DNA from 2 places in the Methylomonas koyamae genome. Region 2 is predicted to be linked to the other one. Evidence: predicted binding sites of a transcription regulator. Region 2 holds the regulator's gene; the other holds the start of a gene.
What was found. The regulator HrcA, encoded in region 2, represses chaperone genes, less so after heat shock. The targets are predictions, from matches to a motif close to TNTTAGCACTCNNNNNNNNNGAGTGCTAANA.
Positions count from the first base shown of each region.

Region 1 (7,585 bases), 830 kb from region 2:
TCCTCGGCCATGCGCACTTTTTGCGCGGCGGTTTCGGCGGTAAACGGGGGAAGAGGTGGTTTGGTATCCATAGTGCGCTCCCGGAAGAAGAGGGTTATGTAGACAGAGTTGTCTACTGGGTTTATCGTAGCGATTGTAGACAGAGTTGTCTACAATCGGCTTATGGCTTTCGAATCCTCGACAACCGTTTCCGATTTGCCCGCGCGGGAGCGGATTTTACTGGCGGCGCACGACCTGTTTTACCGGGAGGGCATTCGCGCGACCGGAGTCGATAAAGTCATCGCCGCGGCGGGCGTGACCAAGGTCACTTTCTATCGCCACTTTCCGAGCAAGCACGATTTGATTCGGGCTTTTCTGGAATATCGGCATGGAATCTGGATGGCGTGGTTCGCCGACGCGATCCTGCGCCACGGCGGCGTTCCCGGCGGCGGGCTATTGCCGTTGGTCGCGGTAATGGAGGAATGGTTTCGTAAGCCGATTTACCGCGGTTGCGCGTTTATCAACAGCGTTGCCGAATTGGGCGGCGCCTTGCCGGATGTCTTGGCGATTTGCCATAGCCACAAGCAGGACATGGTCATGGCGGTGCGGGAGTTGCTGGCCGACATGCCCGGTCGCGACGGATTGGCGCAAGCCGCTGCCGTTGCGATAGACGGTGCCATCGTCCGCGCCCAGACCGAAGCTCCGGACGCGGAAGTTAAGGAGTCGTTACGCAGTCTGGCGTTGGTGTTGTCGGCGTTGCAGGCGGCGTCAGCCGCGGCGCCCGAAACGGCGCAGCAATAATTTTTCCAAGCCGACGACGGCATAAATCACCAGGCTCACCGCCAAAATCAATAACCATTCGTCCTGGCCGATCGCCGCGCTGCCGAATAAATTCTGCATGGGCGGCCAATAGGTGAACAACATCTGCAAGGCGATCATGGCGCTGACGCCGACCAATACCCAGGGATTGGAAAACACCCCGACTTTAAACATCGAATAACGTAGCGATCGGCAGTTGAACAGATAAAACAGCTCGCCGAAGACGAACACGTTTACCGATACCGTGCGGGCTTTGGCCAGGGTTTCTTGGTGCATCAGCTCCCATTCGAACAAGCCGAAAGCGCCGGCCAGCAACAGCACGCCGACCAGGCAGATCCGCAGCAGCAAGTGTCTGGTCAGGATCGGTTGCTCCGGATTGCGCGGCTGGCGCTGCATCAGGCCCGGCTCCTTGGGCTCGAACGCCAGCATCAATCCCAATAGCACGGCCGTGGTCATGTTGATCCACAAAATCTGCAGCGGTGTGATCGGCAATGCCACGTTGGCAAATACCGCCGCGGTGATCACCAGACCCTCGCCCAGATTGGTCGGCAGAGTCCAGGCGATGAACTTCACCAGATTGTCGAATACGCCGCGGCCTTCTTCGACGGCGGCCTCGATCGTCGCGAAATGGTCGTCGGTCAGCACCATGGCCGCCGCTTCCTTGGCGACTTCGGTACCGCCCTGGCCCATTGCCACGCCGATGTTGGCTTGGCGCAAGGCCGGCGCGTCGTTGACGCCGTCGCCGGTCATCGCCACGACGTGGCCTTTGGCTTGTAAGGCGCGGACCAGCAGCAGTTTTTGTTCGGGAGCGATGCGGGCGTAAACGCTGCAATGTTCGACCTGCTGCAGGTAATCGGTTTCGGTGTAATTTTCCAGCTCGCTGCCGGTGATAGCCTTATCGCTGTGGCGCATGCCGAGTTGTTTGGCGATGGCCAAAGCCGTGACCGGGTGGTCGCCGGTGATCATTTTCACGGCGATGCCGGCCCGGTAGCAGGCGGCTATCGCCCGTGCCGCTTCCGGCCGTGGCGGGTCTATCATCGCTTGCAGGCCGAGGAATGTCAGGCCGCTGCTGACTTCGCTATGGGCGACGGCATCGTCGCCGTGGCCGGTACGGGCGAAGGCCAGGACGCGCAAGCCTTGTGCGGCAAGTATTTCCGCCTGGCGTTGCAATTGGCGCTTGTCGAGCGGAATCGGTTGCAAGTCGGCGGAAAAAGCGCTGTCGCAACGTTCGAGCAAGCTTTCCAGCGAGCCTTTTAAGTAGACGTGGCGTTCGTCCAATGCCAAGTTGTGGTGCAGCGTGGCCATATATTGGTATTGCGATTCGAACGGGATAGCGTCCAATCTCGGGTGGCCGTTGCTGACGCTGGCATGGTGTAAACCGGCTTTATGGGCGGAGACCAGCAAAGCCGCCTCGGTCGGGTCGCCTTCGATCCGCCAGCTATCGATATCGGCGATCAAGCGGGCGTCGTTGCACAGTAGGCCGGCTTTCAGGCATTCGAGCAGAGCGGGTTTTTGGTGCGGGTCGACCGGTTGGCCGGCTGCGAGAAATTCGCCGTCCGGCGTATAGCCGCTGCCGCTGATAGCAAACTGTTCGCCCCCGGCATAGACGAATTGCACCGTCATCTGGTTTTGGGTCAGCGTGCCGGTTTTGTCGGAACAAATGACCGTGGTGCTGCCCAAGGTTTCGACGGCGGGCAGTTTGCGGATGATGGCGTTACGCTTGGCCATGCGCGAAACGCCGATGGCCAGTGTGATGGTCAGCGCGGCCGGCAAGCCTTCCGGAATCGCGCCGACGGCCAAGGCTACCGAGGCCATGAACATATCCAACGCGCTTTCGCCGCGCCAGACGCCGACGGCAAATGTCAGCGCCGCGCAGGCGACGATGACCCACAGCAGTAGCTGGCTGAATTGGCTCATTTTCCGCGTCAACGGCGTTTCCAGCGGTTCGGCCGCTGCGATCAAACGGTTGATGCGGCCGATTTCGGTGTTGTCGCCGGTGCCGACCACAACGGCCAAGGCGCTGCCGTAACTGACCAACGTCGACGAATAGGCCATATTGGTGCGGTCGGCCAACAAGGTCGCGGCGGCTAGGGTTTGGGCCTGTTTTTCGGCCGGCACGGACTCGCCGGTTAAAGCGGCCTCGTCTATTTTCAGTTCTCGGGTTTGCAGTAAGCGCAAATCCGCCGGCACCTTGTCGCCGGATTGCAGATAAACCAAATCTCCGGGTACCAAGTCGGCGGCGGCGATGGTCCGGCGCTGGCCGTCGCGCAACACATTGGCGCTGAGGTTCAGCGTTTGCGCCAGCGCATTGATCGCTTTCAGAGCGTTGGCTTCCTGGACGAAGCCGATGATGGCGTTAACCAGTACCACGCCGAAAATAACGCTGCTGTCGGCCCATTCTTCCAGGAATGCGGTGGTCGCGGCCGAAAACAGCAGAATGTAAATCAGCGGTTGGTGGAATTGAGCGAGCAGTAAGCGTAAAGGACCTTTGCCGCGCGGCGGCGTCAGGCGGTTGGGGCCGGTGTCTGCCAGCCGGGACTCGGCTGCTTGGCCGGACAGGCCGGCGCCGAGTTGCACATCGAACTGCGACAGTAACTGTTCCGGCGGCAGATTATGCCAAAGGGTTTGCGGATTCTGCTTCATGGTCTAAGAATAACGGTTGTGGCGGTAGGATAGGTGTGCGGTTTTTCGGCGCCGATTCGGGCCGGCATGCGCTTCGGGTTGACAATCGTCATCTTCTGCTTGTTCCTTGTTGGCTATAGGGTTATAGTCCGTAACCGAGGCTTGGGGCCTTATTCTAAATTAAAATAAAAACAAATAGTTGGAGGTAGATATGGGCGGAGTTATCGAATTGGTGGTGTTGATGCTGGTTATTGCCATCTTCGCGTTTGCACCGTTGGGGTATTTTATATACATGTATACAATGAAAAACGGCGAGCCGTTCGGCGATATCGAGCCGCACGGCGACAGCGAATCGGCTGTGTTGAACGCAGTCGCTAAGGCGATCAACACGGTCAAAGGCAAGCTTGGCAAAAGCTGAGCAGCCGTACTGTTCGGCAAAAGCCGGGGCTATCCCGGCTTTTTTATGTTCGTTTGCCGGTTATATCGCCGCAAGTCGGGCAGGCCGGATTTTTCTTCAAGCGCAGCGTTCGCCATTCCATGGCCAGGCCGTCCAGCATCAATAATCGTCCGGTTAAGGGCTCGCCGATCCCGGTAATCAATTTAATGGTCTCCAGCGCCTGCATGCTGCCGACGATACCGGTAATCGGCGCGACCACGCCGTTGCGGGCACAATTTTGCAATTCTTCGCCGTCGCTTTGGTAAAGGCAGTTGTAGCATGGGCTTTGGTTGCGGCCGGGAGTGAACACGCTGATTTGGCCCTCGAAACGGATCGCCGCCCCGGATACCAGCGGCGTCTGCCGTTGTACGCAGGCTTGGTTAATGGCGAAACGGGTGGTGAAATTGTCGCTGCAATCCAGTACCACGTCGGCTATTTCGACTTGTTCCAACAGTTCTGCGCCGGTTAGCCGCCGCTTGCGCGCCACCACTGTTACCTGCGGATTGATTTTTTCCAGCGTCTGCCGGGTTGAAATCACTTTATCCAACCCTATATCGGAGGTGGCATGGGCGATCTGCCGTTGCAAATTGCTCAGATCCACCTGGTCGTCGTCGTACAGCGTAATGCTGCCGACACCAGCGGCGGCGAGATACATCGAGGCCGGCGAACCCAAGCCGCCGGCGCCGACGATTAGGATTTTGGCCTCGATCAGCTTTTTTTGGCCGGCAATGTCGATTTGCGGCAGCATGATCTGGCGGCTGTAGCGGAGTAGTTGTTCGTCGTTCATAGCGTAGACGGTGGTAGGGGAGCCGCAGATGATGCCAAAGAGCTTGACAGAGTGCAAAACCTGGATATTATTAGCACTCGTTATTGGAGAGTGCTAATAAATTGCAAGTTGTTCAAAAACCGGGTTGCTCGACTCTGATCGCCAGGGTTTTTAAACCGCTTTTCAGTTTTAACCTTTAACTTTATTAATCTAGGAGACATTGATGAAAATTCGTCCGTTACATGACCGTGTAGTCGTAAAACGCGTTGAGGAAGAGACCAAAACCGCCGGCGGTATCGTGCTGCCCGGTTCCGCCGCGGAAAAGCCGAGCGAAGGCGAAGTGCTGGCGGTGGGCTCAGGTAAACCGTTAGACAACGGCCAAGTACGTCCTATGGCAGTCAAAGTCGGTGACAAAGTACTGTTCGGTAAATATTCCGGCACCGAAGTTAAAGTCGATGGCGAGCAATACATCGTCATGCGCGAAGAAGACATCATGGGCATTTTGGGCTAATCCCTATTAACCTCATTTATCTTTTTCAATCTCTTTAAATATTTAGGAATTAAAAAATGGCAGCAAAAGACGTGAAATTCGGTGGCGACGCCCGTGCTTTGATGGTAGCCGGTGTCAACATTCTGGCTAACGCGGTTAAGGTCACTCTGGGTCCGAAAGGCCGCAATGCCGTGCTGGACAAAAGTTTCGGCGCACCGACCATCACCAAAGACGGTGTGTCTGTTGCAAAAGAAATCGAATTGAAAGACAAATTCGAAAACATGGGCGCGCAAATGGTTAAAGAAGTCGCGTCCAAAACCTCCGACGTGGCCGGCGACGGTACCACCACCGCAACGGTACTGGCGCAAGCCATCGTCAACGAAGGCCTGAAATCAGTTGCCGCCGGCATGAATCCGATGGACCTGAAACGCGGTATCGACAGCGCCGTAACCGCTGCGGTTGCTGCGATTGAAAAACAAGCGATTCCCTGCAGCGACAGCAAAGCCATCGCCCAAGTAGGCACCATCTCTGCCAACTCCGACGAATCCGTTGGCGCGATCATCGCCGAAGCGATGGAAAAAGTCGGTAAAGAAGGCGTCATCACCGTCGAAGAAGGTACTGGTCTGAACAACGAACTGGACGTCGTCGAAGGCATGCAGTTCGACCGCGGCTATCTGTCTCCGTATTTCATCAACAAACAAGAAAGCATGAGCGTCGAACTGGACGATCCTTTCGTATTGTTGTACGACAAAAAAATCTCCAACATCCGTGAAATGTTGCCGATTCTGGAAGGCGTGGCCAAATCCGGCCGTTCATTGCTGATCATCGCCGAAGACGTCGAAGGCGAAGCGCTGGCGACTCTGGTGGTCAACAACATGCGCGGTATTGTGAAAGTGGCTGCGGTTAAAGCCCCTGGCTTTGGCGACCGTCGCAAAGCGATGTTAGAAGATATCGCGATCCTGACTGGCGGCGTCGTGATTTCCGAAGAAGTCGGTTTGTCTTTGGAAAAAGCCGACATTTCGCAACTGGGTACTGCGAAACGCGTCCAAATCAACAAAGAAAACACCACCATCATCGACGGTGCCGGCGACGAAGGCCAAATCAAAGGCCGCGTGGCGCAAATTCGCGCCCAAGCCGAAGAAGCGACTTCCGACTACGACCGCGAAAAACTGCAAGAACGTCTGGCCAAACTGGCTGGCGGTGTAGCAGTGATCAAAGTCGGCGCCGCAACCGAAGTGGAAATGAAAGAGAAGAAAGCTCGCGTCGAAGATGCGCTGCACTCGACCCGCGCTGCGGTTGAAGAAGGCGTGGTTGCCGGTGGCGGTACCGCGTTGATCCGCGCCCTGTCTGCGTTGGAAGGCCTGAAAGGCATCAACCACGACCAAGACGTCGGCATCAGCATCCTGCGCCGCGCGATGGAAGAGCCTTTGCGTCAAATCGTTGCCAACGCCGGCGACGAAGCGTCCGTGGTGTTGAACGAAGTCAAAAAAGGCAGCGGTAACTTCGGTTACAACGCCGCGACCGGCGAATACGGCGACATGATCGCGATGGGTATTTTGGACCCGGCGAAAGTGACCCGTTCTGCGTTGCAAAACGCTGCTTCCGTGGCTGGTCTGATGATCACCACCGAAGTGATGATCGCCGACGCACCGGCCGACAACAAAGCCCCGGCAATGCCTGACATGGGCGGCATGGGCGGCATGGGCGGCATGATGTAATTCATCTGGTCGGCTTGAGCCAGAAAACCCCGGTCTCCGTAAGGAACCGGGGTTTTTTATTGGTTGCAGCCTTGCGGTTGAATTGAGTTTCGGGATTGCCGAAATTAAACTGAAATTTACAACACGGTTGCGCCGGTTGGTGCAACAACGGGGTAAGTCATGGCTGATACAGGCTACGAGATATTGATCGCCGACGACAACGAGACCAATCTTTGGCTACTGCGCGAGCAATTGTCGCAGTGGACGGAAGGCGTGGTTTTGGCAAGCGATGGCCGGGAGGCCTGGAATTTATTGGACCAACACCGCTTTGGCCTGGTGTTTCTGGATATGAATATGCCGTTTCTAAGCGGCTTGGATTTGATCGGCCGGTTACGGGCCAGTGCGGGCCCGAACTGCCGGACTCCGGTCGTTGCGGTAACCGCCCATGCCCAGGAAAGCCAACGGATTCAAGCCTTGGCTGCCGGATTCAATGATTATCTGGTCAAGCCGATTCGTCTGGCGCGGTTGCAGGAAATTGTAGCCCGCTGGCGGGTGGAGCCGGCGGGCGGCGCCGAGTATTACGCACAACAGCTTTTACGCAAAACTCAGGAAAACCGGCAACTCAGCCAAAGTTTGGCCGGTAAATTATTTGCCGAATTGCCAGCCCATCTGGCCGAGATAGAAGGATTTTTAGGCGATTCGGCAACTCGGCAGGCTTGGGAAGTCGTGCATAAACTGCACGGTACGTTCTGTTTTTTCGATTTTGGGGATTGTTT
Region 1 covers NZ_AP019777.1:739,436-747,020, forward strand. Annotated here, with positions in the region: gene MKFW12EY_RS03590 (nuclear transport factor 2 family protein) at 1-71, opposite strand, end outside; gene MKFW12EY_RS03595 (TetR/AcrR family transcriptional regulator) at 163-780, shown strand; gene MKFW12EY_RS03600 (cation-transporting P-type ATPase) at 748-3,441, opposite strand; gene MKFW12EY_RS03605 (hypothetical protein) at 3,632-3,838, shown strand; gene MKFW12EY_RS03610 (HesA/MoeB/ThiF family protein) at 3,882-4,643, opposite strand; gene groES (co-chaperone GroES) at 4,846-5,133, shown strand; gene groL (chaperonin GroEL) at 5,190-6,830, shown strand; gene MKFW12EY_RS03625 (response regulator) at 6,990-7,585, shown strand, end outside.
Region 1: a site for HrcA is predicted at 4,712-4,742, ahead of groES (co-chaperone GroES). Genes of this name have one in related genera too.

Region 2 (7,585 bases):
GTCTCCCAATTCTTTCAGCGATTTTTCGGTAGCGTGGATCATGCCTTCGGCCGCGTTGCGGGTGGAGACCAGCTCTTTCAGCTTGCGGTCTTCGTCGGCATGGGCTTCGGCGTCCTTAATCATGCGTTCGACTTCGTCGTCGGACAAACCGCTGGAAGCCTTAATCACGATGGACTGCTTCTTGCCGGTGGCTTTGTCTTTGGCCGATACGTTCAGGATACCGTTGGCGTCGATGTCGAACGAGACTTCGATTTGCGGAATGCCGCGCGGTGCCGGCGGAATGTCCTGCAGGTCGAAACGGCCCAGCGATTTGTTTCCGGACGCCATTTCCCGCTCGCCTTGCAATACATGCACAGTCACCGCGGTTTGATGATCTTCGGCGGTCGAGAACACTTGCGAAGCGTTGGTCGGGATCGTGGTGTTTTTCTCGATCAATTTGGTCATCACGCCGCCCAGAGTTTCGATACCCAAAGACAACGGGGTAACGTCCAGCAACAACACGTCTTTAACGTCGCCGCCCAATACGCCGGCTTGAATCGCCGCACCCAAGGCCACCGCTTCGTCGGGGTTGACGTCTTTGCGCGGCTCTTTGCCGAACAATTCTTTAACGAACGCTTGCACTTTCGGCATCCGGGTTTGACCACCGACCAGGATCACGTCGTTGATTTTTGCCGCCGAAATACCGGCGTCTTTGATCGCTTGCAGGCAAGGACCTTTGGTACGTTCGATCAAATCGTCGACCAAAGACTCCAATTTGGCGCGAGTCAATTTGACGTTCAAGTGTTTCGGGCCCGATGCGTCGGCAGTGATGTACGGCAGATTGATGTCGGTTTGCTCGGCTGACGACAATTCGATTTTGGCTTTCTCGGCCGATTCTTTCAGACGTTGCAAAGCCAAAGGATCGTTGTGCAAATCGATGCCGGTGTCTTTTTTGAACTCGCCGGCCAGGAAATCGATGATACGCAAGTCGAAGTCTTCACCGCCCAAGAAGGTATCGCCGTTGGTGGCCAAAACTTCGAACTGGTGCTCGCCTTCGATTTCGGCGATTTCGATGATGGAAATATCGAAGGTACCGCCACCCAGGTCATAAACCGCGATGGTGGTGTCGCCTTTCGGTTTGTCCATACCGAACGCCAACGCCGCCGCGGTCGGCTCGTTGATGATGCGTTTGACGTCCAGACCGGCGATGCGGCCGGCATCTTTGGTGGCTTGACGTTGCGAATCGTTGAAATAGGCCGGTACGGTGATGACCGCTTCGGTGACTTCCTCGCCCAGGAACGCTTCGGCGTCTTTTTTCAATTTCATCAGGACGCGGGAAGACACTTCCGGCGGCGCCATTTTCTTACCGTGGCATTCCACCCAAGCGTCGCCGTTGTTGGCTTCGATGATTTTGTAAGGCACCATTTTGATGTCTTTTTGCACCGCGTCTTCTTTGAAACGACGGCCGATCAAACGTTTGATCGCAAACAAGGTGTTTTCCGGATTGGTTACGGCTTGGCGCTTGGCGGATTGGCCGACCAATACTTCGTTATCGTTGGTAAACGCGATGATGGAGGGCGTGGTACGGGCGCCCTCGCTGTTTTCGATGACCCGCGCGGTGCCGTTTTCCAGTACGGCGACGCAGGAGTTGGTGGTTCCTAAATCGATACCGATCATTTTGCCCATTGAAATTCTCCAGACTTGAATAAGTGGTAAGTTAAAAAGTTGTTAGCGATATGCGGTTGATCGTTTGATTTTCAAGCCTGCTCATCGATTTTTGCTCCGTCGGCCGGTTTGTCGGCAGCCTTCGCCACCACGACCATGGCCGGACGCAACAAACGGCCGTTCAGAATGTAACCTTTTTGAAATACGTTCAATACCGAATTCGGTTCGGCGGTTTCGCTGGGTTGCATGACCATGGCCTGGTGGAATTCCGGGTTGAACGGCTGGCCCAGCGGGTCGATGGTTTCGATGTTGAATTTGGCGAATACCGATTCGAATTGTTTGACGGTGAGCAAGCTGCCTTCGCGTAACTTGACCACTTCCGGGCTGTCGCCGGATGCGGCCTGAATCCCCAATTCCAGACTGTCCAGCACGCTGAGCAATTCCTTAGCGAATTTAGCCAAGCCGTATTTGCGCTCGTCGTCCAAATCCTTTTGTACCCGTTTTTTCAAATTCTCCATTTCGGCCTGAGTCCGCAAGGCTTTATCCAGATTGGCGGACGCCTGTTGTTGGGCTTGTTCCAATTGCTGGCGCAAGGATTCGATGCTGACCGCTTCTTCCGCTGCCGGCTCTTCGCCGCCGGCTTCCGCCGCGGCCGGTTTGTTTTGCTCCAGTACTTCGGCGATCAGTTCGGCGTCCGTCTGCTGTTCGTGACTCGATTGCTGGTGACTCATAGTTTCTCCATGGTTCTAATATTTTGAGTTGGGCTAACGATAAGGGCTTTTATTTCGGATTCAAGGCCGCGCCCAATAATTTTGCCGTGACGTCGACAAACGGAATCACCTTCTCGTAAGCCATCCGGGTCGGACCGATCACGCCCAGCACGCCGACGACTTCGTCGTTGACCGAGTAAGGCGCGGTTACCAGGCTGCAACGCTCGAACACGCTGTAGCCGGACTCTTCGCCGATAAAAATCTGGACGCCGTCGGCCTGCAGGCATTGGTCCAACAAATGGATCACGCCGCGTTTCTGGCTGAAGGCTTCGAATAACTGTTTGAGCCGGTCCATGTCCGACAGCTCGGAAAAACCCATCAAGTTGGTTTCGCCGCTTAACACATAGTCGTCGTTGGGCTGCTCGGCAAAGGCCAGTTGCGCCATGTTGACCGCATCGATCATGCCCTGGTTGACCGAATGCCTGTCTTTTTCCAAATCCTTGACCACCAATTCGCGAATTTTGGCCAAACTGCGGCCGGTAAACACCGAGTTCAAATAGTTGGCGGCCTGCTGCAACTCGGCCGGCGAAAATTGTTTTTCGGTATGGATGATCTTGTTATGCACTTCCTCGGTATCGGTGACGAAGATCACCAGCAGCCGGGTACTGGACATCGGCAAAAACTCGATGTGGCGCAGGGAGACGCTTTCGCGGCGCGGTAAGGTTACGACGCCGGCCATCTTGGTGACGTCGGACAGCAGTTTGGAGGCTTTGCCCAACAAATCGCTGGCCGTCTCGGTATCGCTGTGCAAGCCGGCCTGCAACTGGTCCAGCTCGCTGGACGCCAACGGCCTGACCGTCAGCAGGCTATCGACGAACAAGCGGTAACCGCTGACCGTCGGCACCCGCCCGGCGGAGGTATGCGGCGAATGGATCAAGCCCATCTCTTCCAAATCCGCCATCACGTTGCGGATACTGGCCGGGCTTAACTTCAAATTCGGATCCTTGGACAACAGGCGCGACCCGACCGGTTGGCCGTCTTGGATGTAACGCTCCACCAGGGTTTTGAGCAAATAAAGCGATCGTTCGTTTAAATCCTGTCCGCCAGCCACATTCGGTACCTTCGAAATTCGTTAGCACTCCACACTGCCGAGTGCCAACAGCAAAACTATCAGTTGCCCCAACCCTTGTCAATGTCGGGTAAACCTTAATCCGGGCCGGAAAAAACGGGGTTTGGCCTTATTGCGCACCGGCTTGCCCACTACCGGCGGACAAACCGGCTCGGCTTATCTAAACTTAAAGCTCCTAGCAACCCGACCATTGTGACCGATGCTCACCAACCCGAAACGCGAAACCCGCGATTTTTTGCGCGCTGCTCGACCGATTCCCCCGTGCGGGCCCCAGTCTGCCTGAGGTTCCGAGCATGACCGGCAACAAACATATCCTGTTCGTCGACGACACCGAGCACGTGATCAGTGGCATCAAACGCCAACTGCGCCCTTACCGCGGGCAATGGCATCTGCACTTCGCCACCTGCGGCAAACAAGCCCTGGAGCTGATGCAGCGCCAACCCATCGATTTGATCGTTTGCGACATGATGATGCCGGAAATGCGCGGCGACGAATTATTGGCCAAGGTCGCCGCGGCCTACCCCGGCACAGTCCGTATGATCCTCAGCGGCTATACCGACGAAACCAACTTGCGCCTCGGCCTGGAAGTGGCGCATCAATATTTGGCCAAGCCTTGCAGCGCGGAAATCTTGCGGGAAACAATCTGCCAAGTCTTCAAAATCCAGGCCTGCGTCGATAATCCGCGTATCGCCGCGGAAGTCGGCGAGGCCAGCCAATTGCCGAGCCTGCCGAAAATTTACCACCAGCTGAACGCCGCGATCGGCGACGAACGCGCCACCAGCGCTCAAATCGCCGATATCTTCGCCAAAGACATGGTGCTTTCCGCCAAACTGCTGCATTTGGTCAATTCGCCGTATTTCGGTTTGCAGCGAACGGTGTCCAATCTGACCGACGCCATCAATCTGATCGGCCTGAAAAAACTCAATAGCCTGGTGTTATCGGTACACGTCAAAACCGCCTTTCCGGTCACCGATCCGGCGGTGGAACGTTACATGGATTATCTCTGGCAGGACGCCGCCCGGGTGGCCGAACTGGCGCGGCTGATTGCGCTATCGGAACGGCAAAGCGATGACAGACCTGACCAGGCTTATCTGGGCGGCCTGTTGCACAATATGGGTTTGCTGATTTTTATGTCGCGCTGCGGCGATAAACTGAAAATCCTGGTGGAACAAGCCGTAAACAGCGATAAGCCGCCGGCGGAGCTGGAAATGTCCATCTTCGGCTTTACCCGCGCGGAAGCGGCCGCTTACGTGCTGAGTTTATGGAAAATACCGCCGCGTATCATCGAGTCCATTTTGCTGCAAAACACGCCGAGCGATTCCGAATACAACGGCGTCAACGCCTTGACTGCAGTACATGCGGCATCGTGCTTGCTCAACCCTACGGCTGTGCCAGGTTACGGCCGTTTATTCGACATGGCGCTGGACCAAACCTATTTGCAGCGAATAGGCAAGCTGGACCGTATCGGCGAATGGCGGACGCTGGCCGCGAACGTCACGGCAAGTTTCGCAAAAAAATAGGAGTAGGAGACAGAGATGGCGGATACATCACAAGACAAAATTCTGTGCGTAGATGACGAGCAAAATATATTGGACATGTTCAGACGCACGCTGGGCCGGCAGTTCGCATTGTTTACCGCAAGTTCCGCCGCAGACGCGCTGCGCATCCTGCAGCACGAGCGCGACATCGCCGTGATCATGTCCGATTACAGCATGCCCGGCGCCAACGGTTTGGAGTTTCTGCAGCGCGCCGGCGAGATATCGCCCGACAGCGTGCAAATTGTGCTGACCGGAAACATCGAGATCGACGTCGCCATCAAAGCGATCAACGAAGCCCACATCTTTCGCTACTTGCCCAAACCTTGCCCGATGGAGGTCACCAAAAAAATCATTGCCGACGCGCTGGCGCACTACCGGCTGGTGGTCGCCAAGCGCCAATTGAGCGAACAACTGGAACAGAAAAACCTGGAATTGCTGCAACGTAACGCCGAATTGGCCGAAAAACAGGCGCTGCTGGAACACGAGCTGGAGACCGCCAAAATCGTTTGCAGCAAATTCGGCAAATACGGTTACCAAGTGCCGAACGGCCTGGACTTTTTCATCTCGGCCAAGGAGGCGGTGGGCGGCGATTTCATCCTGAACGCCGTCAGCCGCGACGGCCAGGCGTTTTATCTGATGATGGGCGATTTGACCGGCCACGGTTTGCAATCGGCGCTGGGCGGATTACTGGTCACCGAAATTTTCGACGCACAATGTCCGGACCGTCCGCCCTTGCACGAGTTGGCCTCTATCATTAACCGGAAAATGTGCCGTAAATTACCGACCGGTTTGTTTTGTGCGGCCGCGCTGATGGTGTTGGATTTGGCCGCGGGCCGGTTACAGGTGTGGAACGGCGGCATGCCGGATATTTACTTTTTGGACAAGCAGGGCCGCATCGCCGATAAAGTGCACTCCGCAAATCTGCCGCTCGGCATTGCCGCCGACGCCGGCCTGATCGGCACCATCGCCGACTACGACATCGGCGGGATCGAGTCGGTGTTTCTCTACAGCGACGGCGTTACCGACCAAATCGGCGCCGGTCTCGGCTTGTTCGGGGCCGAGGCTTTAAAGCACGCGCTGGCGGCCGCCCCTACTGCAGCAAGGCGTATCGATCGGGTGGTTGCGCAATTGCGCAACCACCAACAGCATCAGCCGCAAACGGACGACATCTCGATGGCCGAAGTCAATTTACCGCGTATTTGCCGGGCTCTGACGATCCGATGAGCGCGAGCGCCGGTTTTTCCCTTAAAGCAGCGCAAGCGGGCTCCGCTGCCAAGCCGCGCAACCTCGGAGCCTGAACATGTTTATCGAAGCCGAAGACCCTTCCAAAATCCTGGCGGTCGCCCCGAATCCTGACTTGCGCAACCGGCTCGACGCGATGTTCAACGGCAGCGCCCAAGCATCGTTGCAATCCGCTGCGGAAAACCTGAGTTATCAGTTTCTGGGCTGCTCCAGCGCGGCTGAAGCGACTGCCGCTATTCGCGGAGGCATCAAGTCCGGACAAGTTTTCCAGCTGGCATTGGTCGAAAACAGCCTGCCGGACGCCCAAGGCTTGGATCTGATCCGCAGTCTGTGGCAAGCCGATGCCGACCTGCATGTCGTGTTATGTTGTGCCGGCCAGGAGCTGAGCTGGGAACAAATTGCCGCGAAATTGGGCGAAAGCGACCAGTTGTTGATCTTGGAAAAACCGTTCAGCGACCTGGAATTGCGCCAGATAATCCACGCCGCGTTGCGCAAATGGCAGTCGCACAATGTGATGCGCTATATGGAGCAACAAATCGAGCTGCGCACCCAGGCCATCGAACAAGCCAACAAAAACCTGCTGCAAGCCGAAAAACTGGCCGCGGTCGGCCAGCTTGCCGCTGGCATTGCCCACGAAATTAACACGCCGGCGCAATACGTCGGCGACAATCTGCAAGCCATCGGCGATTTCTTCGCCAGCGTTACCCACCTGCTGGAACAGTACCGCAAATTACTCGCGGCACAGGGCGAGCATCGGCAATTGATCGACCAATTGGAACAACAGGCCGATCTGGCGTTTATCCTGGAAGACGCGCCGCTAGCCATCGCCCAATCGTTGGAAGGCATTTCTCAAATCGTCCGTATCGTGCAAGCCATGAAAGGGTTCTCGCATAGCGGACAAAGCAACGCCGGCTGGGTCAACGTGAATCTGGCGCTGGAGAATACGTTGCTGATTGCCCGCAACAGCTACAAATATGTGGCGGAAGTCGAAACCGATTTCGGCGACGTGCCGGCTATCGAATGCTTCCCGGGAGAATTGGCCCAGGTATTTTTGAACATCATCGTCAACGCCGCGCAAGCGATCGAGGACGGCAAAAAAGGCGGCGGTAAAATCGTGATCCGCACCGCGGCGGTCGGCGATTGCGTCGAAATCCGGATTGCCGACAACGGGCCGGGTATCCCGGAACCGATTCGCGACCGCATCTTCGACCCGTTCTTCACGACCAAGGACTTCGGCAAAGGCAGCGGCCAAGGCCTACATATCGCCTACCGCATCGTCAACCAACAACACGGCGGCTCGCTGAGCTTCGCCAGCGAAACCG
Region 2 covers NZ_AP019777.1:1,574,224-1,581,808, reverse strand. Annotated here, with positions in the region: gene dnaK (molecular chaperone DnaK) at 1-1,665, opposite strand, end outside; gene grpE (nucleotide exchange factor GrpE) at 1,737-2,375, opposite strand; gene hrcA (heat-inducible transcriptional repressor HrcA) at 2,425-3,465, opposite strand; gene MKFW12EY_RS07605 (response regulator) at 3,777-5,003, shown strand; gene MKFW12EY_RS07600 (SpoIIE family protein phosphatase) at 5,019-6,245, shown strand; gene MKFW12EY_RS07595 (sensor histidine kinase) at 6,322-7,585, shown strand, end outside.